4 regions of the Halovibrio sp. HP20-59 genome follow, and region 1 is predicted to be linked to each of the others. Evidence: predicted binding sites of a transcription regulator. Region 1 holds the regulator's gene; each other region holds the start of a gene.

The links. Region 1 encodes FNR, which switches genes on or off when oxygen is low (the NO sensors DNR and NnrR bind a similar motif). Its sites were predicted from a motif close to TTGATNTANATCAA; they were not measured.
Region 2: a site for FNR is predicted at 5,900-5,913, ahead of RZA33_RS04525 (1,4-dihydroxy-2-naphthoate polyprenyltransferase). Genes of this name have one in related genera too.
Region 3: a site for FNR is predicted at 4,083-4,096, ahead of RZA33_RS08650 (type IV pili methyl-accepting chemotaxis transducer N-terminal domain-containing protein). Genes of this name have one in related genera too.
Region 4: a site for FNR is predicted at 3,596-3,609, ahead of RZA33_RS15790 (OmpW/AlkL family protein). Genes of this name have one in related genera too.

The regions. Positions count from the first base shown of each region.
Region 1 covers NZ_JAWJUW020000001.1:130,112-137,611, reverse strand. Annotated here, with positions in the region: gene RZA33_RS00660 (heavy metal translocating P-type ATPase) at 1-768, shown strand, start outside; gene ccoS (cbb3-type cytochrome oxidase assembly protein CcoS) at 765-1,010, shown strand; gene RZA33_RS00650 (sulfite exporter TauE/SafE family protein) at 1,007-1,699, shown strand; gene hemN (oxygen-independent coproporphyrinogen III oxidase) at 1,779-3,212, shown strand; gene fnr (fumarate/nitrate reduction transcriptional regulator Fnr) at 3,297-4,043, shown strand; gene ttcA (tRNA 2-thiocytidine(32) synthetase TtcA) at 4,036-4,953, opposite strand; gene RZA33_RS00630 (DNA polymerase III subunit epsilon) at 5,078-5,716, opposite strand; gene RZA33_RS00625 (DUF294 nucleotidyltransferase-like domain-containing protein) at 5,743-7,500, opposite strand, start outside.
Region 2 covers NZ_JAWJUW020000003.1:72,149-79,648, reverse strand. Annotated here, with positions in the region: gene RZA33_RS19900 (aminotransferase class III-fold pyridoxal phosphate-dependent enzyme) at 1-122, shown strand, start outside; gene RZA33_RS04555 (hypothetical protein) at 486-968, shown strand; gene RZA33_RS04550 (hypothetical protein) at 1,051-1,509, shown strand; gene RZA33_RS04545 (hypothetical protein) at 1,596-2,234, shown strand; gene RZA33_RS04540 (GNAT family N-acetyltransferase) at 2,337-2,705, shown strand; gene RZA33_RS04535 (cryptochrome/deoxyribodipyrimidine photo-lyase family protein) at 2,775-4,355, opposite strand; gene RZA33_RS04530 (antibiotic biosynthesis monooxygenase) at 4,500-4,802, shown strand; gene RZA33_RS04525 (1,4-dihydroxy-2-naphthoate polyprenyltransferase) at 4,880-5,806, opposite strand; gene RZA33_RS04520 (isochorismate synthase) at 6,088-7,413, shown strand; gene menD (2-succinyl-5-enolpyruvyl-6-hydroxy-3-cyclohexene-1-carboxylic-acid synthase) at 7,419-7,500, shown strand, end outside.
Region 3 covers NZ_JAWJUW020000006.1:20,309-27,808, forward strand. Annotated here, with positions in the region: gene RZA33_RS08640 (antiporter) at 1-1,175, opposite strand, end outside; gene narL (two-component system response regulator NarL) at 1,414-2,082, opposite strand; gene RZA33_RS08650 (type IV pili methyl-accepting chemotaxis transducer N-terminal domain-containing protein) at 2,082-3,980, opposite strand; gene RZA33_RS08655 (hypothetical protein) at 4,157-4,726, shown strand; gene RZA33_RS08660 (ribonucleotide reductase subunit alpha) at 4,825-5,217, shown strand; gene RZA33_RS08665 (SirB2 family protein) at 5,229-5,615, shown strand; gene RZA33_RS08670 (nitrous oxide reductase accessory protein NosL) at 5,655-6,191, opposite strand; gene RZA33_RS08675 (ABC transporter permease) at 6,231-7,055, opposite strand; gene RZA33_RS08680 (ABC transporter ATP-binding protein) at 7,052-7,500, opposite strand, start outside.
Region 4 covers NZ_JAWJUW020000016.1:48,624-56,123, reverse strand. Annotated here, with positions in the region: gene rimK (30S ribosomal protein S6--L-glutamate ligase) at 1-595, opposite strand, end outside; gene RZA33_RS15805 (ATP-dependent zinc protease) at 638-1,078, opposite strand; gene RZA33_RS15800 (DUF3549 family protein) at 1,115-2,152, opposite strand; gene RZA33_RS15795 (YqcC family protein) at 2,466-2,798, shown strand; gene RZA33_RS15790 (OmpW/AlkL family protein) at 2,884-3,507, opposite strand; gene putA (bifunctional proline dehydrogenase/L-glutamate gamma-semialdehyde dehydrogenase PutA) at 3,803-7,468, opposite strand.

The sequences.
Region 1 (7,500 bases):
GGCCTTGAAGGTACGTTAAACGGCGCCCGCTGGCGGCTGGGTAAGCCCAGGTTTGCAATAGATGGCGCAATGGATAGTGCAATAGATGGCGCAATGGATAGCGCCACTGACGAACCCATCGCGGCGCCCGCCAGAGGACAGTGGCTGCTGCTTAGCGAAGACGGCACGCCCCGCGCCTGGTTTGGCCTGCACGATGGTGTGCGCGATGATGCCGCCGCCACCATCACGGCGCTCCAGGCTAAGGGCTTAACCGTTGAACTGCTTTCTGGCGATACTGTTGACGCGGTAGAAAGCCTGGCCGATCAGCTCAACATCGCCACCTGGCATGCGGGCATCAGCCCGGAGGGCAAGCTGGCTCGGATGAAAGAGCTTCAAGCTGCGGGTGAAACCGTGGTGATGATTGGCGACGGCATCAACGACGTACCGGTGTTGGCGGGAGCCGATGTGGCCATTGCGATGAACGGTGCCACCGACCTGGCTCGCACCCGGGCCGACGCAGTACTGCTAAGCCCGCGCTTGATGCGGATTTTTGAAGCCATTGAGGTTTCCCGCGCCACCCGGCGTATCATGCGCCAAAATATGATCTGGTCGGTGTGCTATAACGTTTCGGCGCTGCCGCTGGCGGCGATGGGCTTGGTACCGCCTTGGCTAGCGGCTATTGGCATGTCGCTTAGCTCGCTGGTAGTGGTGGGCAATTCCCTACGGCTGTCACGCTGGCGCAGCCCGCCAACCCCATCGCTGAGTGCCCCACAACCGGTGACCGCATGACAATTCTCTATCTGCTTATTCCACTTTCACTGATTCTGCTCGGTCTTGCTGTTTGGGCGTTTTTCTGGGCGGTCAAAAACGATCAGTTCGACGACTTAGAAGGCCCGGCGCACCGCATTTTGTTCGACGAGGATGAAAACGACCTGAGTCCTGAGCAGCGCCGCCAGCGTCAGCAGGCACAGCCAAGACCTTCTGAAAAATCAGCGGCCGACACACCCGACGACCAAGAGCCTCGGCCATGAATCCAACGGGGCTTGATCTACCGCCACTAATGGCGGCGTTTGTGTTTGGCTTGATGGGCGGCGCCCATTGCATCGGCATGTGCGGTGGCATCATGAGCGCACTCACCTTTGCAGTGCCGCCCAGCATGCGTCATCCGGCGCGTATGGGCGGCCTGCTACTCAGCTATAACGCAGGTCGTATTATCAGCTATATGAGCGCAGGCGCGCTGGTGGCCCTGCTAGGCACACTGTTTTCGCTTTCCTCTACGGCACGCCTGCTGCTGCAGGTATTTGCCGCGCTGATGCTGATATTAATGGCGCTGTATATCGCCAACTGGTGGAAGGGACTGCTCAAGGTTGAAGCGGTGGGCCGCCGCCTATGGCGCTTTATCGAGCCCGTGGGTAGGCGCTTAATGCCGGTGGTGCATATCCCCCAAGCCTTCGCGCTGGGTGCACTATGGGGCTGGCTGCCCTGTGGGTTGGTCTACTCCATGCTGGCCTGGAGTTTGGCGATTGCCGACCCGCTGCAAGGCGCCCTGCTCATGGGCGCATTCGGTCTTGGCACTCTCCCTGCACTACTCGCTACAGGCCTCGCCGCGCGCCAGCTAAGCCATTTGATTCGTCACCCCGCAACGCGCAGCCTGGCCGCGGTGACGATTATCGCTTTTGCACTGTGGCAGTTGTGGGCGCTCACGGCGCACACCCTCTAATAGCATGACGTGGCTCAACGTTTGTACCGGTCGCTAGGATTAAGCTAGCGGTAGTCCCTAACGTTGGAGCGCCTTTCCCATGCCCGTTCATGCCCTTGCGGCTTCACCTCGTGCCGCTTCCGCTGCGGCAGCGCCCACGCAGCCGGAGTGGGATGAAGCCTTGCTGCGCCGCTACGATACCAGTGGCCCACGCTATACCTCTTACCCGACAGCGCTGTCGTTTCACGACCAATTTACGCCCAGCGACCTAACCCAGGCGATGGAACGCAGCAATGCCAGCCATCGCTCGCTATCGATTTATGTCCATGTGCCCTTCTGCCGCAAGATCTGCTTTTACTGTGCGTGTAATAAAATCGCTACCAAAAACACCGCCCTGGCCGAGCCCTATTTAACCCGGCTTGACCGGGAAATGGTGCTGACCGCCCGCCACTTGGATACATCACGACCGGTGGAGCAGCTGCATTGGGGCGGCGGTACACCCACCTTTCTCAGCTTAAACCAGATGGGCGACCTGATTGACCGTTTGGATGCGCGCTTTGGCCTTTCGTCCGCGGCTGATCGCGACTACGCGATTGAAATAGATCCCCGCGAAGCGGATGTGTTTACCCTCCGCCACCTTCAAGCGCTAGGCTTTAACCGCATTAGCCTGGGTGTGCAGGATTTAAACCCGCTGGTGCAGAAAGCGATTAACCGTATTCAGCCACGGGTGCTCACTGAAACGCTCATGGATGAGGCCCACCGCCTGGGCTTTCGCTCGCTCAACCTCGACCTCATTTATGGCCTGCCGTTTCAAACCGAAAAGAGCTTCGCGGATACACTGCGTCAAGTTATTGAGCTAAACCCGGCGCGCCTATCAGTGTTTAACTACGCCCATATGCCCGAGCGCTTTGCACCCCAGCGGCGCATCAATGTCGATGACTTGCCGGGTGGCGAAGAAAAGCTGGCGATTCTGCGCACCACCATCGAAATGCTCACCGCAGCAGGCTACGTGCATATCGGCATGGATCACTTTGCCCGCCCAGACGATAGCTTGGCGGTTGCCCAGCGCGAAGGCTCGCTACAGCGCAACTTCCAGGGCTATTCCAGCCACGCTCAGTGCGACTTGGTCGGGCTTGGCGTTTCGGCAATTTCACGCATTGATGACGTCTATGCCCAAAATCCTAGCGAGCTGGCCCGCTACGAAGCGGCGATGGATCAGGGCTGGCTAGCTACGGGACGTGGCGTAAGGTTGAGTAATGACGACCTTATCCGCCGAGACGTCATTGAGCGACTGATGTGCGATATGCGCATTGACCTGGCCGCCGTTGGTCAGCGCTGGGGCATTGATGCCCCGCGCTACTTTGCACCCGCGCTTGAACGCCTGGAGGTTGCCGAGCAGGATGGTTTACTGACCCGCAGCGGCGACCAACTTAACGCCACGCCCATGGGGCGGTTACTGATTCGCCATCTAGCCATGGCATTTGATACTCACCTACCTGGGCAAACAGGTCAGCGCTACTCAAAGATTGTTTAATCACCTTTGGGCAGGCATGCTAAAGCGGCTATAATAAGTAAGGTTTTTCTAATTGATAAGCGTGACCCACTCAAGGAGCAACGCATGTCGGAACCTATGAGCTATCGCCGCTCACTACTCCACGAAGCACGCTGCCAAACCTGCAGCTTGAGCTCACTTTGCCTGCCGCTTGCCCTTGAGCTGGAAGATATGGGGCAGTTCGATGCGATTATTCGTCGCCGAGCGCCGCTCAAAAAAGGCGAGCCGCTGTTTCGCCAAGGCGACACCTTTACCAGCGTTTACGCGGTACGTTCGGGCAGTTTGAAACAGATCACTGCCGAAGGTAACGGCAGCGAGCAGCTGACCAATTTCTATCTCCCCAGTGAGTTAGTCGGGTTAGATGGCATTGACGAAGAGCAGTACCCCGGCAGCGTAATCGCCCTGGAAACCACGACCATTTGCGAGATCCCCTTCGATCGCCTGGATTTACTCTCCGAGGAGCTGCCTGAGCTGCGCGGCCAGCTGTATCGCAGCATGAGTAAAGAGTTGCGCGATGACCGGCGCATGATGCGTCTGCTGTCGCGTAAAACCGCCGACCAGCGGCTGGCAAGCTTTCTAATTACCCTTTCGGATCGTTTTCGGCGCCGGGGCTACTCGCCTTATAGCTTTCGCCTTTCCATGCCCAGGGCCGATATCGGCAATTACCTGGGCTTAGCGGTGGAAACGGTCAGCCGTATATTAAGCCGCTTTCAGCAACAAAACGTGGTGGCAGTTTCGGGCCGTGAGGTCAATATCCTCGACATGCCACGTTTGCTTACCCTCGCCGAAGAGGAAGAACAAACGGCTAACTAACGTTAAAAGCCTGGATGCGCCCAGCCAAGAGTTCTGCCTGCCTGGCTTCCAACCCTGCAAAATCATACAGTTGACGGTCTGCGAGCTGCGAAGGTGCGATATTGGTGACGGCTTTAAACATACTTTCCAAGCGGCCAGGAAACTTTTTATCCCACTCAGCAAGCATCTCTTTGACCACTTGGCGCTGCATATTGGGCTGGGAGCCGCATAGATTGCAGGGAATGATCGGAAATTCCATTAGCCGCGAAAATTCGGCGATATCTGCCTCTTTGCAGTAGGCCAGCGGCCGAATAACGATGTTCTTACCATCATCTGATAGCAGTTTTGGCGGCATCGCTTTCAAGTTGCCGCCGAAAAACATATTCAGAAACAGCGTTTCCAAAATATCTTCACGGTGATGACCCAAGGCAATTTTGTTGGCGCCAATCTCTTCGGCAAAGCCGTAAAGCGAGCCGCGTCTTAGCCGTGAACAGAGCGCGCAGGTGGTTTTGCCTTCCGGCGTTTTCTCTTTCACTACCGAGTAGGTATCGCGCTCGACAATATGGTACTCCACGCCCTGCTTATCCAGATATTTTGGTAGCACGTGTTCAGGAAAACCCGGCTGCTTTTGGTCTAAATTGACCGCCACCAAGGAGAAGTTGACCGGCGCGTTGCGCTGCAAATTGCGCAGAATCTCCAGCATGGTATAGCTATCCTTGCCGCCGGAAAGACACACCATCACACGATCACCTTCATTGATCATTTGGTAATCAATAATCGCATTGCCCACTTCTCGACGCAGGCGCTTTTGCAGCTTGTTAAATTCGCGCTTTTGTTTGGCTGCCAGCGCTGACTGATCGTGCTCAGCGTCCGTGGGGGCGGATAACGTCGTTTCAAAATCAGCGGGGGCAAAATGATCAAGCGATTGCATGGTATAGGCACTGCCGAGGAGATGGTGAGATGAGAAACGCTAGAGAGCAAAATTAAAGCATCATTCTAACAACACTCACCGCTTGAACCAACGATGGCTTGCCCCTCCCTAACCTATGCGCCTCTTACTCATCCCTAGGCAGTTCCGCCATAAGGCGCTGTAAACGCATATACAACAGTGCGCTTGAGGTTGCCTCACCGAGTACACTCTGACCTCCCATGGCGGGTACTTGCCAGCACGCCAGTGCCTGGGCAAAGCTACTGGGTGCCTCCAACAACGGGCGCAGGCGGCGCAGCTGGCGCTGGTGCAGCTTCGCCACATCGACCTGGGCATTAGGCAGTGCGAAGTTCAAGCGACGACGAAGGAGTGTATTGAGCCCCCCAATTCGCTTTGCTAATTGCCACCCCACAATTGGTCGATTGCCGATAAATTCCACTAGTGCGCTTAAGCTATTACTGTTTGAGTCGGTTATTTCACCCACTTTGTACAGCAACTGATGACGTCGTAGTAAAGCGCTGTCCGGCTGCTCGACGGTGCCTAGCGTCGCCTCAAAGGCACGGCTGGTATGCACCTGCTGTTGACTCAGCACGACCGCCGCAACACTGATCACTGACGATGACGGCATGGACGTTTCATAACAGGCCAGCGCGACAAGCTCATCGCCCATATAGGGCTGAAATAGCCACGCATAGGGCGAATGAGCACAGCGGCGCCGATCGCTTTCACGGCGCATGGTACGTAGAGGCCCGCTAAAGAGCGCCACGTGTTTGTCCAATATCCCTATTCCACTCACGAATACTCCAAATGATAACGATGGGAAAGACGCTGCTTGAAGTCTTTCACAATGTGCAGCGCCTCGCGCAGTAGGTCCCGTTCAAGCGAAGAGAGGTCTTGCACCACCACGCGGTTCGCGCGACTGCCCTTTTGGGAGTCAGTTTCTTGCCCATTGCTCGCCGTATCCAAAATGCTGAGCTGCTGTTTAAGGCGCAGTTCGGTGAAAAGTGCCAAGGCCTCGCCTAAGTCATCAGCAAAACGGCGGTCCAAACGACCGTCGGCGGCCAGTGCGTCTAAGCGCTCAAACGTCGAAGTGGCACTAATACGTCGCTCAAGCGCCATGGTGCGCACGCCGTGAACAATCGGGAAAATGCCGCCTTTTTTAATATCGATACCGTGTTGAGGCTTTTTCAGCGAGCCAAACAGTGTCAGCGGCGTTGAAAAGCGTAGTGCCGTGCGCGCAAAGTAGGACAGCAGCAGCTCATCGCCTGAACAGCGTTTAAACAGTTCCTCGCGGACACTTTCCAGCAGGCTCGGGTTACCCGCCACAGCGTGGGCATCGAGCATTATCGCTAGTTTTAACAGACTGTCGCCATCACGCTTGCTAGCCCATTTGGCTATATTGCTTTTCCACTGCGATACCGTGGCCACCCACTCGGGATTCGATACCATAATATTGCCGGGGCATGGCGGGTAACCCAGCTGAATCAAGGTATCGGTGAGCGTTTGCATGTGGCTTTCCAGGCCGGGCCACTGCGCATCATCGGCGAGAATCAAGCCGTTATCCTGGTCCGTTTTAAGAATTTGCTCGCCGCGACCCTCACTGCCCATGACCATCATGCAGCTCTGCTCGCGATACTGCTCCTCAATAGTGAACTCCCAGGCTTTACTCATGATACGGCCATTCAGCGCGGCGAGCAGATCCATAGCGAAACGCAGTTTTACCCCTTGGGCCATGAGCGCTTTAACAAGCTCAGGGGTGCGTTGGCTAGCCGCCGAGAGCGCTTGCAAACTGGTCGCCTGCTCGACCTGTAAACTGACGACGTAGCTACGGCTTGAGAAGTAGCTAAGTACGTCAGTGAGCTCGACAACGCCTTTCAAGGCGTTGTTCTCCATCACGACCACGCGCGCCACTTTGTGCCGCGTCATAAGGACCAGCACTTCAAACAGGTATTGATCCGGCGCAACGGTCACCAAATTAAAGTGCGCGATCTCATCCACCGGGGAGGAAACGTCACGGCCTTCCAGTACCAAACCATTGAGCAGATCGGTTTTGGTCACCATGCCCAGTTGACCTTGGGTATCGACCAGCAGGCTATCGGCGTGGCTTTCGTTTAACTGCTGCACCGCACTGGCAATATCGGTGGACGCTACCATCAGTAACGGTTCGCGCAAACATTCGCTCACCTTGGCCAACATAAAGCCCGCCATGGTGACGCCACCTTCGGCACGTTTCTCGGTCAACAAGCGCGCTTTATGCGCCAGCGACTGGCGAAAAAAATGACTGAAATCCGGATATTGCTGGCACAACTGTTGGAATAACGCTTTTGGCAACAGGTAGCACAAGCATTCTTGCTCGGCCTGAAAGCGATAGCGGCTTTTACCGTTTAAAATACTGATCGCGCCAAACAGATCCCCCGCGGTGTAGTGCCCGATACGGGCGCTAGAGGACGGTAGCGTAGGATCTAATTCCGCCACCTCACCGCTGTGAATTAAAAACACAAACTCGCCCGCCTGCCCGGTCTCTAAAATAATTTCGTCGCGGTCATAATA
Region 2 (7,500 bases), on a different contig from region 1:
TGCGTGAGAAAGGTTTGATCCTGCTTTCCTGCGGTTTCTACGGCAACAGCATCCGTATTCTGGTGCCGCTGACGGTTTCGTCTGCGGTGTTAGAAGAAGGGCTGGGTATTATCGAACAGTGACTGGAAGCGCTTAGCTAATACTCCCTTTTAAGTCTCATCTCGCCCGCCCTCGTCAAACAGCGAAAGCTGTTGGCGATTGGCGGGTTTTTTTATGGGCGTTGAAATCTCATACCTAAGGTAATAAGTCGCCCTAAGCACCCTATGCTAAGCTGGGTTTAGTACGGCAACCGCCCAAGGCGGAGGTGCCGGGAAATGCAGCAGAAGCGTGAATTTTTGATATGATATCTAATAAAAATTAATTAATATGAAAATAAAAGTCTTGGGAGAGCGTGGCAGGCTGCATTTTTCGGACAATCATGTCTGCGCGTTCATCCAATCATAGGACGCGCTGTCTGATACCTATTATTCATTAAGGAGGAAGTAATGCCAAGGATCGAGCCAAGTGCGCATATCTATATATCAGCAAAGCAATTCTATGATGCAGCGGAGCTTATCTGGGAAAAAACGGACGGTGCGGTTGGAAACTTCGTTTATCCCATTATTGTGAACTATGCGCTTGCATGTGAGCTTGCACTGAAGGCTTGTGAAAGTAGCACTTCGTCAGAGCCAGTGCGTGAAGGCGCACTGTTGCCTACAGCTGAAATAAATTCAACGATTTGGGGTCATAAACTCTCTAAATTATTCGAGGGCTTGGATAGTGACACTCAGCTAAAGCTAGATGCCGCATTTTCTGCGGTTGCAGGCCTATCGTTACAGCCCTTGCTAAAAGAGTGTGAGAGTTACTTTATCAAGGCACGGTATGCATGGGAAAAAGATAATAAATGCGTATTTCACTTGTCAGATGTGCGGAATTTATCATCAGGCCTTATTGCGGCAGTTCCCACATTGGGTGCCAGTCATTCATAACAAGCGGCGGCAGGCAGATCAAATTTCTGCTCGTTCCTCGCTTCAATTTGCCCGCTGCGCCGGGTGTTAGGTGCAAGCACTCATGGACTGCCTCTTCGAACTCAAGATGGGAATCACAGATACAATTGCTCTGCTGGCGTTATTGGCCGTTGGACTTTCCGCCTTCTATGCACACTGGTCTTGGCGCGAATCGAAAAAGGCAAATAACATCAGCCTGCTAGGGCATAAAAAAGAAATTTACGATGCGTTTTATGAACTGAAAATGCACATGACGCAGAACGCGCAATTTGCCGAACTTGGTGAGGTTTCAAAATTTTACTACCATCAAAAAAACGCCAAAATATACCTCCCTTCTGACTTGGCAGAAGACATTGAAAAATACTATGACGCTTGCTTTTGGATTTCCGACATTCATCGAAGAGATGGCGGCCTTACAGAAGAGAATGCCGCAGATTTTAAACCGCATATATACAATGAAAAACAGCTTGCCCCGAAAATAGAAAAAGCACTTGTACGCTTGCTTCATGAGGTAGGCACCTAACTAGCAGTTCAAATCGCTCGCTGCGCTCACTGGGAGGGGCTAAAGCCCGCCCTTAACCAAACGTTATATTTCTTCTTCGGTGAACTATGGCTAACCTCTGCGCACTGTGCGGTAAAAATGCCGCGACCACTAAAGATCACATTCCGCCTCAAGGTATTTATCCAAAGCCACGCGACAACGATATAAATTTCAACACTGTGCCGGCCTGTGCTGACTGTAACAATGGCTCTGCTGTAGAAGACGAAGAATTTAAAGTTCTAATGGGGTTTTCGACAGGAGAATTCCATGAGAAACCGGATTTGGTTATTGACTGGATAGCGCGAACAGTTGGAAAAAATCAGAAAATAGCCGATCAAATTTTCAGCACAAAACAGAACGTACGCGCCTATCTTCGCGGCTCGATTCTAGAGCCAGCCGTTGCAGTTACGTTCGATGGTGAAAGATACAGTAAAGTAATTTCACGAGTCATTAGGGGTTTATACTGGCTACAGAAGGGCCGCGCTCTAGGGCGTAATCCAAAAATAACTGTCTTTCCGACGCATAGCATAAAGCCTGAGTTTGCTAGATCAATTATGAGTTTAATGGATTGCCTGGAGGCTCATACTCTAAACAAAGGAACCTTCGTTTATAAAGTTCAGTTTTGCGAGGACGGCACAAGTATTTGGGGAATGCAGTTTTTCAAAAAGCACACGGTCTTCGCTTTTGCGGAGTCACCAGAAACATAATAACTGGCTCAAACCGTTCGCTTCGCTCACTGTGATGGGCTAAAGTCCGCCCCTTAACCAAACGTTAAACGGCTACACGACCATTGGAAGATGCCCTCTAGAATGACTTCTGTCGAAATCCGTACAGCCATCGCAACTGACGTCATAGATATCCAGCAATACGCGCAGCAAGCTTATGTGAAGTACGTGCAGCGCATGGATAGAGAGCCTGCGCCCATGAATGCTGATTTTGCGGGCCAAGTAGCTAAGGGGTTTGTATCTGTAGCTACAAGCCAGTCGAGTTTGGTGGGGTACGTGGTGGCCTATCCGGAAAGCAGCCAATTTATACTTGAAAGCGTTGCAGTTCTGCCCAGCTACAGCGGTCGGGGTGTCGATAAGCTATTGATCAAGCATGTCGAAAAGGCCGCGAGCGTGTCGGTTATGGCATCGTCAAATAGAGTGCGACCGTCGCTAAGTGGCACCATCAGATGAATAGGGTAGGCGCCAATCCAGCCACGCCTTCTGGCGAAGAGATTAGTTAACCATAGCCAAGCGTAACCGCTACCTATCCTCCAACCCACCCTCATCAAACAGCGAGAGCTGCTGGCGATTGGCGGGTTTTGCTTTTTTAGCGCGCTGAGCAGGAGGTCGGCGCTGGCTGGCGAGCTTATCCACAATCGCTTGACTGGCCTCTCTGGCATCTGGGGTGCGGCGAAGCTCATACAGCATCTTCTTCCAGTAGCGCGCCTCATGTTCAAAATCGTTGGGCAGCGGGTAGTGCTTGCCGGGTTGAAAGCCGAACCGCTGGCGTAGGCTTTCCGGCAGAGCCCAGGGCTTGGCGCGCCACTCTAACGGCAGGGCGGTTAATTCTGGCACCCAGCGGGCGACAAACTCACCATCTGGGTCGTTATCTTCCGCCTGTTTGATGGGGTTATACACCCGCAGTGCATTGGTGCCGGTGGCGCCTGCCTGCATCTGCACCTGAGGGTAGTGAATACCGGGCTCGAAGTCGGTGAATAGCCGGGCCAAGTGCAGGGCGGGTTCGTACCAGTGCAGCCCTAAGCCAAAAGTGGCGTGGGAGATCAGCATGGCGCGCATGCGGAAATTGATCCAGCCGGTGGCGATCAGGCTGCGCATACAGGCATCTACTAACGGCACGCCGGTTTGGCCGCGCTTCCAGGCAATCAGGTGGGGGTGTTCCGGGTTGCGCTCCCGCAGGCCGCGCAGCGCCGGGTGAAGGGTTTGCGACTCTATGCTCGGCTCGCTTTCCAGCTTTTGGATAAAGTGGCAGTGCCAGTAAAGCCGTGAGGTAAAGGCGCGCAGCGAGCGAGCCCATTGGGAATCTTCAGCATGTTTTGCTCGCTGGCGGCGCAGTGACTGCACCACTTCGCGCATCGAAAGTGTGCCCCAGGCCAAGTGGGGCGAAAGCCGCGAGCCAAACTCCCAGGCCAGCAGCGGTTTAGATAGCGAGCCGCGATAGCGCCGCCCGCGCTGGTTGATAAAGCTGCGCCAGACTGCGCGGCCTTCGCTGCGGCCACCGGGCTGGCGCTCGGGGCAGGGCGTGGTATCAAACCCCAACGTTAGGCCATGAAGCTGTGCAACATCGATGCGATGGAAGGCTTGCCAGCCCTCAGCCACTTGCGCGTTTTGCGGGGCAGTAGCGGTAGGAGCCGTCATTAGCGCTTCCCAATGAGACTCCCAGCGGCTCTGGTGGCCTGTGCGGCTACTAAGCCCGCGAACTACGCCCTGCTGGCGCACTTCCTGCCAAGCAACGTTGTTCTGACGGCACCAGGCATGAACGCTTTTGTCCCGCTCAAAGCTCCATGCATTGCCGGTTTCCTGGTGGGAGTGAAGGGTAATGTGGCCATAGTGAGCTTTTAGGGCGTTTAGCAAATTGACAATATCGCCCTGCCAAATACACAGCGGTAAGCCAAGTGTATCTAGAGCGTGAGAAAGATCGACCAGTGAGTCAGCGGCAAACTGCCAGTGGCGCAGCGCGCTATCCGGCGCTTGCCACTGGCCGGATTCAATAGCGAATACGGGCAACGTGGGGCCTGCCGCGGCTGCGTTAGATAGCGGCGCGTGATCATGAATGCGTAAATCGCGTTTGAACCAAACGACCTGGATAGGTGCCTTAGCCATTGATAATACGGATACCTGACGGTTGAGGGCTATTCGCTAATGAGACTATTCGCCGCTAAGCCATGACGTTACCATCAAGGTAGCGTTTGCGTAATCAACCCAGCAGGATCAACTCTGCAGGAACAAACCAGTAGGAGAGTAACGATGTATATCGCCATGAACCGTTTTCGGATTGCCCCAGGCCGCGAAGAGGATTTTTTAGAGGTGTGGCGCAACCGCGACTCTCATCTGGATGAAGTGCCGGGCTTCAAAGAGTTTAAGATGCTCCAGGGTGAAAAGCAGGAAGATCACACCGTGTTTATCTCCCACAGCGTGTGGGAATCCGAAGAAGCCTTCCGTGATTGGACCAAGTCAGACGCTTTCCGCAAAGCGCATGCCAATGCTAAAGCGCCGGAAGGTATTTATCTTGGCCCGCCCAAGTTTGAGGGTTATGAGGTGGTGCTGTAGGGCTCGCGTTACTCAATTAAGTCAGTTGTCAGCGGGGTGATTGCCCCGCTTTGTTAAGCACTATTTCAAATAGTGCCTTAAAACAGCGTCAAGCCAATAGAGAGCAGCACGCTATAAAGCAGCGTCGAAATGGCCGTTTTCTTCAGCATGCCGGTTAGCATCTCGCCATCACGGGTATGGCTTAACGTTTTGGCGGCATCAATCAGGGGCTTGGCCACCAGCAGGCAGCTCCAGCCCACCCACGACACCGGCAGCGCAACTAAATAGATCAAGGTGAGCAGTAGCGCCAAGCCCAGCAGCGCCCAGTGATAGTTAATCGCCTTAGCGCGGCCAAGCCGCACCGCCAGGGTGATTTTGCCGTTGCGTGCATCGCTTTCAATATCGCGCACGTTATTAACATTGAGCACGGCGGTGGCCAATAAGCCGCAGGCGGCGGCAGGTAGAAACGGTAGCCAGCTTAGCTGCTGTACATGGAGATAGTAGGTGCCCAATACGCCGAGTAGTCCAAAAAATACAAAGACCGCAATGTCGCCGAACCCTCGGTAGCCGTAGGGCGTTCCGCCCAGCCCAACGGTGTAGGTAACCGCGGCTAATAAGGCAGCGGCGCCGAGTAATAAGAAAGTGGCAATCTGCCCCCACTGATTCCCAAAGGCGATGATGAGCAAGGCAAGCCCCGACAGTGCGGCGATGCCTGCCGTCACAAGCATTCCTCTGCGCATCGCTGGAGGGCTAAGCAAGCCAGAAGCGACCGCCCTGGCAGGGCCGATGCGCTGTTCGTTGTCAGCGCCCGAAGCCGCATCGCCGTAGTCGTTGGCTAGGTTAGACAACACCTGAAGGGCAACGGCGGTTAGCAGCGCCAGTAACAGCACTGCCATATTAAAAGCATCGGCACTCGCCGCTAGCCCGCTACCCAATAAAATAGACGCACACGCCAGTGGAAGTGTTCGGGGGCGAGCGGCTAGCAACCAGGCTTGGTAGTGGCGACGCTTAGCGCGTAGTTCCATTATGTCGATATTCCTGTTAACAGTTTTCGTTTAAAGAGCGGCTAGCGTGACAGTTGCCAAACATTCAGTACTGTACGATTGATTGCTGAAAAGTAGATCCAAGTCAAAACAAGCAGCATTGCCTTCTCCCACACTACGGGCAGCCTCTACACCCTTAGTCTACGTGATGATGGGCGACTTATTGAGAGGTAATCGCCAAGTGATTGATTTCCGTACGATGAATTGACGCTCGCACACAGGCTTCTTTATGTGGGATAGTTCACTTTTTCCTGATGTTAACTATGCAAACCAAAAGCCCCGTTGAGTTGCTTCAACATCGGCTCGACTCATTGTCTGAAACAGGCGCGAATGGCTTCGTTCGCCTAAGTATCCCCTGCCAGGTTGAAAACCTGAAGGGGTGGTTAAATAGGCAGAGCGTTTACCCTCGCCTCTATTGGCAGTCCCGTGATGCTGGCACCGTTGAGTATGCAGCGCTGGGGGTTGTTAAGGCGTTTGGTTCGCTAGCGGCGCTGGATGCCGACCTTGCCGCACTGGCTGCTATGGGTGGCGAGCAGCCGGACTACTTCGGTGGCATGGCCTTCGACCCCGGTACGTCAGGGTGGCAGCACTTTCCGGGCTGCCATTTTTTGCTGCCGCGTATAGAGCTTAGGCGCCATCAAGGTGAGACGACGCTATCACTCAACCTCCGCTTTGATGACCGCTGCCCAGAAGCTGAGATAGCCCAGGCCCGCGCCTGTTTGGCTGCCCTGGAAGAGGGGCAGCCGCTGCCTTGCTTGCTGCCGCATGTTTATCAGCGTGAAGACCGCCCTGCGCAGAAAGAGTGGACGGCGGCGGTGGCGCGGGTTACTCATCCTGATCAACTGGGTCATACCCCGAAGGTAGTGCTTTCCAGGGAGACCTGCCTGACGACACCTGAAACACCCAACCCCTGGGCGCTGCTGGCACGCTGGCAGGCCGGTGCCGCCGACTGTTTTCACTTTGGTATTCAGCTCACTCCGCAGGAGGCGTTTATCGGCTGCCCACCGGAACGGCTTTACAAGCGTGAAGGCAGGTATTTGATTAGCGAGGCGCTGGCAGGCACCACCCGCCGTGGGCGTGATACTCAGCAAGATCATACGCTTGCCGATGAGCTACTTGCCGATAAGAAAAACGGACTGGAAAACCAGTGCGTCTATCAGCAGCTTTTGACCCAGCTTGAGCCGCTCTCTTCTCAAGTCCAGATGGGCGAGGCGCATATTATGAAGCTGCGCTCGGTGCAGCATATCCGCCGTCTGATTCACGCTGAACTTCACCATGGCGTTACCGACCAGCAACTGCTCGCAGTGCTGCCACCTACGCCGGCGGTAGGCGGCGTTCCCCGCGAGTCGGCATTGGCATTTATTCGTCATTATGAACCTCATCAACGTGGCTGGTATGCGGGCGTTGTCGGCCGAATTAGTCACACTAGCAGCGATCTGTCGGTGGCCATTCGTTGTGCCCATATCGGCCCAAAAACAATTCGCCTGTATGCCGGAGCAGGCATTGTGACAGGCTCCCAGCCAGACGAGGAGTGGCGCGAACTGGATACTAAAATTGCTGACATTATGTCGCTACTAGGGATGGGATAACGGAAATGACATTCGCGTCGGACGGTCTTGCTAAGGACAGTTTTGTGCAAGAGCATGCTACCTTCAATCATGTGTGGGCGGCGCTAA
Region 3 (7,500 bases), on a different contig from region 1:
ATCCAACCACCCAAAGGACGGATCAGGGCGCCCACGAAGGGGCCTATCCAGGCCCAGGTCAGGGCGCTGGGCGCTTCCGGGTTGGCCACACGAGTCAGCGTGCCGTCGGCGGCCACTTCCATCATATTGCCGAAGATGACGTTAATGGAGAGAGGCAGCGCTGCAGAAAAACCAATAAAAGAGCCGAAGGTCAGGATGTACAGAATGGTCATTGACCAGGTGTGCTTATTGGAAAAGATGGCGAACTGCTTCTGAATATTGGGCTTGATATCGCCAGGAATCAGACGCAGCAACACCAGAGTCAAGACGATGGTCAGGGGCAAGGCGATCCACATATTTAGCCAGCCAAGTGCCAACATACCGATAATGGCAGTAACTAAACCGACACCATAGAGCCCAAGTATCTTGCTGAAAGCGGCCAGCGGTGAACCGGGGTTGGGCGTAATGGTGCGCAGGTTATTCATGCCAAACCACCCGGCGAACGCTAACGGGATCAGGAACACGAGCCAGATGAAGCCAGCGTTCTGGATCCAGGTATCGGTTCCCGCTTCGATGCGACCAATCAAGGTGCCGCTGGCGCTTTGTAACTCCATCGGCGAACCGGCAATGGCGCCGAAAATCCCGACGGTCATTACCAGCGGAATGACAATCTGCATGGTAGTGACGCCGAAATTGCCGAGGCCCGCATTCATTCCCAGGGCATAGCCTTGCTGCTTGCTGGGATAGAAGGTGGAAATATTGCTCATTGAGCAAGCGAAGTTACCCCCGCCGATGCCGGAGAGTAGTGCCAAGGCCTGGAACACCCAGAAAGGTGTGCCTGGGTTCATCAAGGCGATACCGGTACCGGCGGCGGGAATCATCAGTAGCGCAGTGGTCAGGAATATGGTGTTACGCCCGCCTGCTATGCGGATCATGAACGATGCTGGGATGCGCAATGTCGCACCCGCCAAGCCGGCAAGTGCGGTCAGGGAAAACAGTTGGTTGACCGTGAATTGAAAACCCAGGTTCTGCATCTGGGTGGTGATCATTCCCCACATCATCCAAACAGCAAAGCCCATCAGTAAGCTGGGAATGGATATCCATAGGTTGCGATTGGCAATCTGTTTGCCTTCCTGCTCCCAGAATTGGGCGTCTTCGACATCCCACTTCTCAATGTCGGCGTTTCTTTTACTCATGGCGGTTTCCCCGTGGTATCAAACCTTTCTGCATTTGGCAGTTAGAAGGCAAGATACGCTTGGGGAGGGAGTTGGGGAATAGGTGGAAATAGCAGTAAAATCAGCGGCATACCTCTTGAGAGGTAGTCGCTGAAAAAACCATTCTCATTGATTTTAAAGAGGAAAAGTCGAGAGGGGGTAAAGGTGGGTCAGAGCAAAAGTACCCTGGGAGTCTTTGGAGGTAACCACACAGAACTGACTAGTGATCAAGGCCTTCCTGGACGGCCCAGACGGCGGCTTCCACGCGTGAGCGCAGGTTGAGCTTTTTGAGTAGGTGCTTGACGTGGACCTTGACTGTACCTTCAGTAATATCCAGCTTACGGGCGATAAGTTTATTGGAGAGGCCGCCAGCAAGCTGTTGTAGGATCTCGCGTTCGCGCTGCGTTAGGTTATGAATGTCAGGGGTGGTGGGCGCATTGCGCTGATTACGCAGGGCTTCAGCGAGTAGGGCGGTCAGGCTTTCGCTGATGACCATGCGGCCCAGGGCAGCCTGACGCAGCTGGCGCACCATGTCTTCGGGCTCCATGTCCTTTAGCAAATAACCGTCGGCACCATTGCGCAGCGCCGCGACCACATCATCCTCATGGTCCGAAACGGTAAACATCACCACACGGCCGCTATAGTTAGCCTCCCGCAGGCGACGCAACGCTTCTAATCCATTGACGCCTGGCATGTTTAAGTCCAGCAAAACAAGGTCCGGCTCAAGTTTGAGGGCCAGCGCGATGCCTTCTTCAGGGTTGCCCGTCTCGCCAACCAATTCAAGGTCGTCTTCAAGCTCAAACAGCTGAGCCACGCCCCGGCGCAATAGCGGGTGGTCATCGATGATCATTAGGGTGGCAGGTGTATCGTTAGCGGTTGTTAGCGTCATTAAGAGATCCCTGTACCTAAATGAGAGTCAGCGGCAGCCTGAGAAGGTTGCCGCTGAATTAAGCGAGCAGTCAACGGGGTAAATACTAGTTCAATACCAGTTCCCCCCTTGGGGCGATTGGCGATGCTCAGTTCTCCGTTCAGGGTGTTGGCCCGGTCACGTATGATCACCAATCCATAGTGCATTGGCGGTGTGCTGTCGTCTTCCAGACCAATGCCGTCATCCTCGATACGAACCAGCAACTGAGCATCGGCAAAGCGCACCGTCACGGCAGCCCAGTGGGCTTTGGCGTGCTTGTGGGTATTGGCCAGCGCTTCACGAATGATCTGCAGCACGTGAATTTCTTCGTTGGGGTTAAGTAGGTAAGGCGGCACGTCGTAGTCAAGCTCGACCGTTGCTCCCATACGTTGGGTGAACTCATCGACAGTCTGACGCAGGGCGAATTGTAAGCCCGGGCCTTCGAGTTTAAGCCGAAAGGTGGTTAGCAGTTCGCGCAGTTGGCGATAGGCGCTGTTTAATCCGTTACGCAGCTCATCGAATACCTCGGACTGGGCTTCTCGGGTTGCCTCTTTTTGCTGCATGCGTTCGAGTCGGGCGACCTGCATCTTAAGATAAGACAGCGATTGTGCCAGAGAGTCGTGCAGTTCGCGCGCAATGATGGTTCGCTCGTTGATCAGCGTGACATGCTGCTGCTCCTCGATACGCCGCTGCAGGTACACCGCCGTGGCGAGCTGGTCGGCTAACATGGTGAGCAGCCGACGGGTGCTATCGTTGAGCCGCTCCTGGGGATACCACACTTCCAGGGTGCCGAGCAGCGTATCGCCTACGCTAATCGGTAGCAGTAAGCACTGTGACTGGTTATTGGCCACCATTTCCAGGGGGCGAGGATCGATCAGGCAGGCGTGGCACTTCTGGTCACGGCAATACTCTGGTCGTGTGCGCGAGTGGGTTTCTAGAACCGGCATTTCCCGTTGGTCGAAGGGGTCGTTTAGCGAAAGCCGTATCGGCCCGACATCCAGCAGCTTCTCCAGTTCGCGTAACATGGGCGCTGCGCTAGAACACAGGTCGTTACCGCCCCCATAAAGCGAGCGGCTGGCATCGTGCATCACCCGCAGCGCCTGATTACTGCGCTCAAGCTCCTGCTTCTTGCGCGATACCTTGTCTTCCAACGCGGCGTAGCTGGTTGCCAGCTCGGCAGACATCTTGTTAAAAGTATGGCCCAACAATGCCAGCTCGTCGCTGCCGCGGAGCTCGGAGCGTGGCTTGAAGTTACGCTGTGCCGCCTCCCGGGCAAGCACCATCAGTTGACGCAAAGGGACTACCAGATTGTAGCGAACATCGTAGAGGGCGATTGCGACCACAATAGCGATCAGCACTAAAAAGAGGACTTGCATCATGCCAAGCAGGCGCACCTTGGCCTCGGTGCTCTGTTCCAGGTAGGTCACTAGCCCTTCGATGTCATTAACCATCGCAACGATCATCGTTTCCAGCGTATCAAGATCACGTTCAGCGGCGCTGGGCTGAGCCTGTAGCGTAGGGCGAAGGGTGCGCTGCCAGTAGGTCTGAATCTTTTCCAACTGACGACGGCGCTCGTGACGGTCATCCGTCGGGATAGTTTGCTGTAAGGTTGTGCCATTTAAACGCTGATCAAAGCTCGCTACCAAGCGGGCTAGTTGCTCTTCGCTTGCCTCCTCCGGGGCATACTCCAAGCGTTGTAAGGCCCCCATGATCTGATAAGCATTCATGCGTAATGAGCCAGCGACATTAATCGCGGCAGCATCGCCACGGCTGCTGTTAGACATTGCCATGGTCAGAGTGATGCTGATGAGTGCCATCCCGCTAATGGCAAGTAAGGACGCAATAATGCGAGCAACCAGGGAGCGCTGAAGTAATTTCATGGCATTTCCGATAGCGCGGAAGAGGTAAGGGAGTGTGGCACTGTCTGCATTTTGATACGAGGGCTATCCCTTTGGGGTTAGCCGACCTACCTCCGATGTTTTTTGACCTACGTCCAGTATTTACAGACAATTCTTACATGTCTTCCGATGTCTTTATACCCTCGCTGGGAAACGCCATGCCATCATCCGTGCCGCCTCCCGCGTTGGAGACATCAATACATCCCGTCGATGGTTATCAGTTACTGGTAGCCATGCTGATAATGCCGTTGGCAAGCGCGTTAGCGGTGGCTAGCTGGACACTTTATGGCCTGCTCGCAAAACAGCCCCTCTATGTGATGGTTCCGTTGAGTAGCGGTGTGCTTTTGGCTTGGCCGGCCTGGTATATCGCCAGGCGGGGAGACACCTGCCGTTTGATGCAGTGGCTATTATGGAGTCTGGCGTTGACGCTGGGCGGGTTCGTGATGGCTAGCCAGCCGTGGGAGTTTTTGTTGGTGGGAGCTGGGCTTGGACTGGGAGGTGCGGTGATTACGACGGGCATCGCCCACGCCAAAGGCTGGATGCCTGGTCGTTGGGCGCGTCTTTGTGTCGCCCTTTTTCTGGCGTTAGCGGCGGGCGTAGGGTTTTCCTTGCGGATGGCACCTCTGGTAGTCCAAGCCTATGGTTGGCGCGCGGCGCCACTTAGCCTGTTGATACCTCTATTCATGGTAATGCTGCTGCTGTGGCTTTTCGTAGAGTCACCCGAGTAACGCCACCTATTAGTCTCAACTGTCCATTCTTACCTGTTCATTCTTACCTACTCTCTCTCACCTTCTGATTCTAAACCACTAGCGATAAGGCCCATTTTATGACCATAGCGACGTTTGCCGATTTACTGCAGGAAGCGCGTAAACAACCTCAGCCCCAACGACTGCTGTTTGTGTTCGTTCGCGCAGAGCTGCCTGACTTCCCCGATGCTGATCAGCGTCGTCGCTTCGAACAGGGAGAAGGGGGTGTGTTGGTACCGGTGGTATGCGTAGACAAGTCAACCGAGGAACTGAGTAGCATGGCGGCGTTGGTCGAGGAGTCACGCCGTACCGAGATCGAATGGGATCTGGTTTTCACAGCTGCAATGGATGACCCAAAAGATGACGCCGAGGTTGAAAGGCAGCTCCAGCGTATGATGGAGTCGCTGCAAATGGGTAATATCACCGCCTATCTTGCCTTCGATCATCACGGCAATGCGGTTAACGTCGGCTAGGGACGGTTACCATGGAGCACTATTTCCTCATCAAGCACCTGCACATGACGGCCGCTGCGCTGAGCATCACGCTCTTTGTAGTGCGCGCCTGGTGGTCGGTACAGGAAAACCCGCGACTCAACTCCCGTTGGGTCAAAGTATTGCCTCATCTTATTGATACGGCTCTGTTGGGGCTGGGGGTGACTTTGATGGTATTGCTTTCTGTATGGCCCTGGCAGCTTCCCTGGCTTGGCGCCAAGTTACTGGCGCTACTGGCCTATATTGGCGTTGGCACCATCGCGATTAAACGCGGGCCAACGCCCAAAGCGCGTGCCATAGCCGCCGTCGTGGCGGTGGCCATCTTCGCTTATATGGTGGGGGCTGCTATTCGCCAAAGCCCTCTCTCCTGGATAGCTTGAAGCGCGGTCGCTTTTAATCTTGCCTCCTCCTTTTATCCTCTAGTTTGCCATTGAGTGGGCGGCATGGCCGCTCCCTTCGTGGCGCCCGAGCTGGGCGAGCAATTCCAGGTCGATATCGTCATAGGTGATTATCTCGCCACCATGAACTTCTGCGAACTGCTCGGCACGCTCATGGCTGGAGAACGGCGCAAGGGTGTGGCCCATGCTGCCGCGCCGATCATGGCCGACCACATACCAAGCGTCTGCTGCAGGGATAAAGGCATCGTCTTTAGGTGCTTCCCAGGGTGTCACGCCGACATCATGTACATAGGCGTGGCGCAGCTGGGTCTGATTTTCGGGCTGCTGGAGGAAAACGAACATCTCCAGCGTGGAGCAGAACTTACGCGCGTCACTGTGGCTTTGCATAAATGCCTGACCTTTGGGGCCTTCGAATTCGGTGATAAACATACCGCATACATGGCAGATGTCATTGTCGCTAATAGGCTGAGGCGGCATCCTTTCGGCGCTGTCAGTGGCATTGTTGCAACCGGCCAGGAGCAAAGTAATAAGGGCCAGAATGGGCAGCAGGGCGGGCATGGTCAATCCTCGTTAATAAAATGATGTTAAGAGATGATATTAAGCGGTATGACGGTGGAAGCGACGGACGGCCAATAGCAGGGGCACTACGACCCAAACCAGCATTGCCAAGGGCGGCCAGGCAGAGTGGAACGCGCCTTGCTGCGCGATAGCCGCGATACCGCTTTCTAGCTGTGTGCTGTCGAACCCAGATAGATTGATCAAGCGAAAACTGTCGGTGGGATTGAGCAGCATCAGGTAGGGGAGCCAGTCGCCCCCCTGCTTGACGCCAACCAGTAGCGCCAGCAGTACTAGATCGAATACCAGCACGAACAGAAACCACACTCCCAGTGCCAGCCCGGCGGCCCGTGCCTTTTCGGTGACCGTTACGCTGATCAGGTAGGCAAAGGCCAAAAACACCCAGCCCAAGAGCACACTGCTGGCGATCAATCGTGCTAAGCCGACGGTTAGTTGGATAAGCGGTACGCCTTCAGCGCCCAACGCAATAACAATACCCGCGATCCCAAAACCAAGTAGCGTGGCGACAGCCAGAATCATCCCATGGCCGAAGAACTTACCAAACAGCAACGCCGAACGACTTATAGGGTAGGTGAGTAGCAGTAGTAGCGTGCCGGCCTCCTGCTCACCGACAACGGCGTCGTAGGCTAGCATCAGCGCGATTAAGGGGATCAGAAAAACGGCTAGAGTTGATAAACTGACCAGGGTGGTGGCCAGTGAAGTAAAACCAAGACCGCCGCTCGCAGCGGCACCAAAGTAGGCAAGACCCATTGCCAGAACGGCAAGGATCACGGTGATCGCCAGTACCCAGCGATTGCGCAGGCCATCCTGGAACTCTTTGGCGGCGACGATGAACATGGCCTTCATGCGCTGGCTCCTGGCGTCAGTGAGGCGGGGCGAGTAGAAAAATGCGTGTAGAGATGCTCAAGGGTAGGTGGTGATAACTCGATGTCGTCGATATTCGGCATGGTGGTTAATTGACGTAGTACCTGCATTTTATTTTCCGCGGGCACGTTGACCTCAACACAGCGCTCATTGATTGGGGTAGGCTCAAGGGACATGGCTTTCCAGAGTTGAGACTGCATGGCCAGCAATGTGCCGTGGATACGAAACGTGAGCGGTAGCTGTGCTTCTTCGCGCAGTTGTTCAAGGCTGCCCAGGGCTAGGCGTCGCCCTTTGCCTAGGATCAAGGCGCGGTCGATATAGGGTTCGATGCCGGGCAGTACATGGGAAGAGAGCAGCACGGTACAACCGTTGTCGCGTAGGGCTTTTACCGCTTGATAAAAATCGCGGGTGGCGGCGGGGTCAAGGC
Region 4 (7,500 bases), on a different contig from region 1:
CCACCACCTTATCGCCGATTACTAAGCAGCGGATATCGGCGCCACGCGCTTCTTTAATGTACTCCTGCACCATGATGTTGGCTTTCATGCCCATGAACGCTTGAATCACCGATTCTGCTGCCTGGTTGGTTTCCGCCAGTACGACGCCAATCCCCTGGGTGCCTTCGAGTAGCTTAATGACCAGTGGTGCGCCTTTTACCATGGTAATTAAGTCAGGAATATCGTCGGGAGAGTGGGCAAACCCCGTGATCGGTAAGCCGAGGCCTTTACGCGATAATAGCTGTAGCGAACGCAGCTTGTCTCGCGAGCGAGTGATCGAGACGTTATCGTTGATGACGTAGGTGCCCATCATCTCAAACTGACGCAACACCGCACAGCCATAAAAGGTCACCGATGACCCAATGCGCGGGATCACTGCATCGAAAGGCTCAATCTCTTCGCCTTTATAGTGAATCGAGGGGTGGTGAGAGGTAATACTCATATAGCAGCGTAGCGTGTCCACCACGCGGGCGGTATGCCCGCGCTGCTCTGCAGCTTCCACCAAGCGGCGGGTAGAGTACAAATTGCGATTGCGCGAAAGCAGAGCGATATGCATGTAGAAGACTCCGGGCCTAAATTAAGGCGATTAAATAAGGGGTTAAGGCTCACCGTGCAAAAAAGCGGCGCCGGGTGCAACAAGCAGACGTCGCAATGCGCGGCGTCCTAGTAACATCGGATGGCGCATATTGCTGCGGTCAGTCAGGGTCAGTTCAACGGTAAAATTTAATTCGCCCATTTGCATTGGGGTGCGGATCACATAGCGCCACTCGCTATGGCCATTGGAACTGGTGACCCGGCGTCTATCATGCAAGTGCAGACTATAACGGTGAGCCGGTGTTTCCGGTCCTCCGCTGTGGGTAATAAAACTCACCCACAATTGCCCATGTTCATCTTCATGAGTGTCTATTTCTTCCGCATGCAGGGCAGATGTGCGTGCACCGGTGTCGGCTTTGCAGCAAAGGTGGAGCCCAAGCTCAGGTAACGTCACCATCTCACGACGACCAATAACCGCTTTAGCCTGATAGGGTAATTCCTTCAAAGCTCGCTCCTTGCAAATAAAAGTGACAACATCGAATCAAGCATTGCTGTGTTGCATCATAAAGGCTAATCGGCGTTGGACCGGGGAGCCCTCTGGTGCATCCCGTAGCGCCATCATGACCGGTAAACGTAGCCGTGGTATTAGTGCAAGGTCACGCACCACCGCGGCGAAATCGGTCCGCTTGTCTTCGGCTAAACGCTGCAGAAATAGCGGCAATCGCCGGGCATCTTCAAGGTGGCGCCAACCGCGGCCTGCCATGGCGGCGAGAACATCAGGCCCGCAAGCCGCCGTGTCAGTTAATAACAGGCCATACCACTGTCCAATTGCTGCGCTATCGGTATTGCCCACAGCACGAAGACAGGCACACAGTGTTTCAACGTCGCCTGCTTGGGCGGCAATCTCGCCTCGCCGCTGAAGCGCCGACACTAGCGCCGCAGACAAAGCATGATGTTCTAAACAGTAGCACAATGAGTGAATAACGGCGGTAGGCAGTGAGCCAATTTGCTGAGCCAGCGTTTCATCGTCAGGCGTTTCCAAGCGGGCGACGTAGTCGGCGATCCCTTGTAACCCCAAGGCTTGCCAGTCAATGCTGAGTTGGCCGCTAAAGTAGGCTTCAACGGGCTCTAAATGCTGACTGGCGGGCAAGCCCATGGCCTGTGTAGCGCGGGCATTTAACGTTGCTTGAAAAGTAACGTTAGGCGTGAAAGCGAGCGGATTATCCTTCATTAAATGATCCACGTCCGCTGTTTCTTCGCGACCGACTTGCGAAACGTTGCGGCCGAGCGTTTCTAGCAGCCGATTTAAAAACGCATCGCGCTGGGCAGGCACCAGTAGCCCTTGTTCATCCAGTGGTAAGGCTAAAAACCAAATCGCAGGCTCGGGCATATCGCCGAGGCGAAACACAATGGCTAATCGCGCTTGGCTTTGCCATGGCTCTGGCCATGCTATCTCGCCATGTTCAAACGCGGCGAGGGAGGCCCGAGGGCAGGCGACCACATGGCGGCCCATATGGTAAAGCGAGACTTCTGCGCCGCTGCGGGTAAAAAACTCATCAAGGGTTTGAATCGGTTGCATGACATCCTTCCGCGTTGCAAGCCTGCACTCTACCTTGATGATGCGGCACTGTCAGCCGCAGAAGCTGATAAATATTGTTCAAATGGCAGGCCATTTATGACAGTGCGGTTAAAAATTAAACAACTGAGGGAAAGCCCCATGAGAGCAGGCGCTGCGATACCTTTCCATAGTTTATCCACAGGCTCATGCAGGTTTTCTGTGGGTCTATGGATAACTATTATCAAGCGATCCTGATTGGCAAGCTGCCCGCGCAATAGGGATAATGATAAGAGGATTTATTTATTCACTTTCCAAGGTAGTGACAAACCTATTTATGAGTACTTATCAGCCGCTGCAGACCGCGCTTTTAGAGCTTGAAGCTTCGATGAAAGCCGCCGATTTGTGGCGTATGCCAACACCGGACGCAGACGCATTTGCTAGCCAACAGCCGTTTTGTATCGACACGATGTCGCTTCCCCAGTGGATCCGCTTTGTGTTTATTGCCCGTATAAACGCTTTGATTGATGCGAACGCAGCAATGCCCGCCAAGTGTGAGGTGGCGCCCGCGGTGGCGGCCTATTTGCAGCAGGAAAAAACACCTGCCCACCACCAACTACTCGTTGTACGCGCGGTGGAGAAGGTCGACAAGATTGTGACCGAGAGCTAAACGCAAAATGTGTCAACAAAAAGCCTGCCGAGAGAGGGCAGGCTTTTGTGTTGACGTTGTCGTCCGCGCTTGGCCGATGGCTTACTTAGAAGCGGTAGCTAAGGCCCGCCATTACCACGACAGGATCGATCTCAACGGTGCCAGCGTCTGCGCCACCCACTTTGGCATCGGAATCGATATCGATGTACCACGCCGCAGCGTTTAACGCCCAGTTGTCATCAATTAGCAGGTCCACACCCACCTGACCCGCTGCGCCCCAGGAGTCGTCAAGCTCCAATGACGCGCCGATATCGGTTTTTTCGTCAGAGAAACGGGTGTAATTAATGCCAGCGCCAATATAAGGCTGAACGCGGGCCTCGGTACCCCCTAGCGGGTAGTACTGCAGTGTGAGGGTCGGCGGCAGATGTTTGGTAGAGCCATCGGTCACACCTTCTACCTGCAGGTCGTGCTTGAAGGGTAGCGCGGCCAGCAGTTCGACGCCCATTTTATCGTGGAAGCGATAGCCCAGGGTGAAGGCAAAATTCGACTCCGCATCGACATTCACATCGGCGCCTAGTACTTCGCCGTTATCGCTTTTTGGGTCCACTTTCGCAATACCCACGCGGGTAAAAAAGTCACCTGCGCCATAGGCGAACGCCTGGCTGCTGGTCATCATTGCCGCTGCGGCAATACTGGAAACGAGTAAGGTGGAAAGGGCGGCTTTACGCATGAGTTGACTCCTGGTTGCATTACTAAGCGGCTATTGATGAGCCACTTGATGATGTTTAAGAGTCTAATAAAAAGGTGGAAACTGGTTATTGATCTAGGGCAAGAGTTATTAGACAAGAGCTATTAGAGGTAGGCGGCGCGCCCAAGGGCGAAGCGTTCTAGGGCTAAAATGTACAAGTCCTAAAACGGAAGAGGCCCTCCCATGAAAAGATGCCTGACAGGGCACCTTACACGGGAAGGCCTAATACCAACTTATTGATGACGTCGCGAAATAGGACGCCAGCTTTTTGGTGAACCTATTCGGCGGTTGCCAGCAGGCTGGCGTTACCGCCCGCCGCGGTGGTGTCGATGCACAAATGGCGTTCCACCACGTAGCGATCCGGCGAGATGGTCTGGGTCTCTAGCGGCACGATGGCGCCGTCGCGTTTTGCCAGCGCAATTCGCAGTTCACGTGTCCAGTCGCTGCTGCCCGCAGCGGCGACCGCCGCAATGCCTTTGACCTCGCTTACTGCCTCAGCCGAGACGTTTCCATCAAGCCCGGCCACTGGTGCTCCAGCGTCGACCAGGGACTTCACAGCTTGCTCAGCACCTGGTGCCACTACGACGGCGGCACAGCCCGTGCCTAGGGCCTGTGCTGCCTGAGCAATGGCGATATCCAGCGTCGGCCCGAGACACAGAACAGAGCCCTTCGGATACATTGCCAGGCGGTTGCTTTCACCCGTCGGTCCCGGCAGCGTCTGCGATGTCATATCCAGGGCCGCTGTCTCATTGAGCGCCTTGCGGATGACGCCGCCTTTGCCCGAGAGCGCCTTGCGCAGCACCTCGACCCGATTGGTGCGTGCCGCCCAGTTGCGCGCATCCAGCCCGTCGAAGGCAGCTTGAAGATCGCCCAGTGACACGGCTTTACCCTCTTTCACCTCATGGCGTTCAGCGGCAGCGGTGCGGCGGAAACGATTGACGTAGAGCGGGCCGCCAGCCTTGGGCCCGGTACCTGAAAGGCCCTCGCCGCCGAACGGCTGAGAGCCAACGATGGCGCCGATCTGGTTACGGTTGACGTAGACGTTGCCGACATGGATGCGCTCGACGATCTGCTGCACGCGGTCATCGATGCGGGTATGCAGGCCGAAGGTCAGCCCGTAGCCCTTGCCATTGATGTCATCGACGACCTTATCGATATCCCGCGCCTTGAAGGTGGCCACGTGCAGCACTGGGCCGAAGATTTCTCGTTCGAGATCTTCAATGCCCCCAACTTCAATTACCGCTGGGGTAACAAAGGTGCCGGTGTCCGGCGCAGACAGCTTCTTCAGCAGTTTTCCAGCTTTCTCATTCGACGCCACGTAGTCGTTGATTTCCTGTTGGGCATCGACATCGATCACTGGCGAGACGTCGGTATCGGTATTCCAGGGGTCGCCAATGGTGAGCGCGTCCATGGCACCGTAGAGCATGTTGAGCAACCGCTCGCGGGCCTCTTCCTGGACATACAGCATGCGCAGCGCAGAACAGCGCTGGCCAGCCGACTGGAAGGATGAGATCAGAATATCGCGCACCGCCTGTTCGGTCAGCGCCGTGGAGTCGACGATCATGGAGTTCAGGCCGCCTGTCTCGGCGATCAGCACGGCGTCGGGACCTGCGTTGTCCGCCAGGGCCTTGTGGATGATCTGTGCCACCGGGGTTGAGCCGGTGAAGCAAACACCCGCGATACGTGGATCGCTGGTTAGCGGGCCGCCTACTGTCGGGCCGTCGCCCGGCAGCAACTGCAGTGCCGCTTCCGGTAGGCCAGCCTCACGCATCAGCTCGACGGCGCGGGCGGCGATTAGTGGTGTCTGCTCGGCGGGCTTGGCGATGACCGCATTGCCAGCCACTAACGCTGCAGCGATCTGGCCGGTGGTGATGGCCAGAGGGAAGTTCCAGGGGCTGATACACACGAAGATGCCGCGGGCGTTGCCGGGCTCTTCCGCTTCCAGCCGCTCGCCTTCGTTGGCGTAGTAGCGCAGGAAATCCACCGCCTCACGCACTTCGGCGATGCCATCGAACATCATCTTGCCCGCTTCGCGAGTGGTGATCACTGTCAGCTCGGCGATGTGTTCTTCGTAGAGATCAGCGGTGCGGCGTAGCACTGCAGCGCGTTCGGCCGCCGGACGAGCGGACCATTCGCGGAAGCCTTCCTCCGCGGCGTCGAGGGCAGCCGTTACCTCGGCTGGGGTGGCTTCGTGTACCTTGCCGATCACCCGTGATCCGTCGGCGGGGGAGACGGCATCGCGAGCAGGCCCCTGGGGAGCCGGGTTTCCTACCAGCATGGGGCCTGCTGTCCAGGTGGCATCGGCAAACGCTTCGCGGGCGTTGAGCAACGGCAGAATCGAGGCCGGTTCGTTGATGCGGTAGCCCCTGGAGTTCTTGCGGTCGGGCTCGAACAGCTCGCCGGGCTGGCGAATCAACGGGCTTGAGACGTCGCTGCCGAGCTGCTTAAACCCTTCAATGGGATCTCTTGAGACTTCGCTTGGCGGAATCGAGCTATCCACTACCTGGTTGACGAACGAGGAGTTGGCGCCATTCTCCAGCAGGCGGCGTACCAGGTAGGCGAGTAGGTCGCGGTGCGCGCCAACCGGGGCGTAGATGCGACAGTGAGTACCTTCTGACTCTTTGACGATATGGTGCAGCGATTCGCCCATGCCATGCAGGCGCTGGAACTCGTAACTGTCCTTATCGCTGCCCGCCATCTCTACAACGGCGGCGCAGGTGTGGGCGTTATGGGTTGCGAACTGCGGGTAGATGCGGTCACGCCGGTCGAGCAGCATTTGCGCGCAGGCCATGTAGCTGACATCGGTGTTGACCTTGCGAGTGAAGACCGGGAAGGTCTTGACCCCCATCTCCTGGGAGAGCTTGATCTCGGTATCCCAGTAGGCGCCCTTAACCAGCCGCACCATAATCTTGCGGTCATACCGCTCGGAGAGTTCGTAGAGCGTCTCGATCATCGGCGCGGCACGGCGCCCGTAGGCTTGCACGACGACCCCGAGGCCATCCCACCCGTCCAGGCTGGGGTCGGCCATTAGCGCCTCAATCACATCGAGGGAGAGATCCAACCGATCCTGCTCTTCGGCGTCGATATTGAAACCGATATTGGCTTTGGCGGCCTGCTGTACCAGCTCTTTAGCGCGGGGTAATAGCTCTGCCATCACCGTGTCGCGGTGGGTGTATTCATAGCGAGGGTGCAGCGCCGAGAGTTTCACCGAAATGCCGGGGCTACCGCGGACATCGCCCTTGGCCTGCTCGGCGATGGCGGAGATCGCCTTGGCATAAGCCTGGTGATAGCGGACGGCATCTTCGTCGGTGCGCGCTGCTTCGCCTAGCATGTCGTAGGAGTAGGTGTAGCCCTGCTTCTCGAGTTCGCGGGCATTCTTTATACCTTCATCGATAGTCTGGCCGAGCACGAACTGGCGGCCAAGAATCTTCATCGACTGACCAACTGCCTTACGTACCACCGGCTCGCCCATGCGGCGAACCAGGCCGCGCAGCGCTCGGGTTGGGCCCTTGGGGTCTTCTTCCAGCACCTTACCGGTCAGCAGCAGCGCCCAGGTAGAGGCATTGACCATTGAAGATGAAGACTTGCCCAGGTGGGCGCCCCAGTCGGAGGGCTCGATCTTGTCGTGGATCAGGTCGTCGATGGTTTCCGCATCGGGCACGCGCAGTAGCGCTTCTGCCAGACACATCAGGCCAACGCCCTCGGTGGTCGAGAGCCCGTACTCGGCCAGGAACGCCTCCATCATCGAGGGCGACCTTTCCTTACGCACACGCTCCACGTAGTTGGCGCCAACGGCGGCGACTTTATTGCGGTCGTCTTCCGAAAGCTTGATGCGCTCGATAAGCCTGTGCAGCACATCCGCCTCATTGGCATCATAGTGGGTGCGAATGCGTGAGCGTAGATCGCTCACGTCGCTATGCAGATGTTGATTGGCTTCGTTCATGCTGGGTCTCTCCTTGCTACACGAAAGGGCTC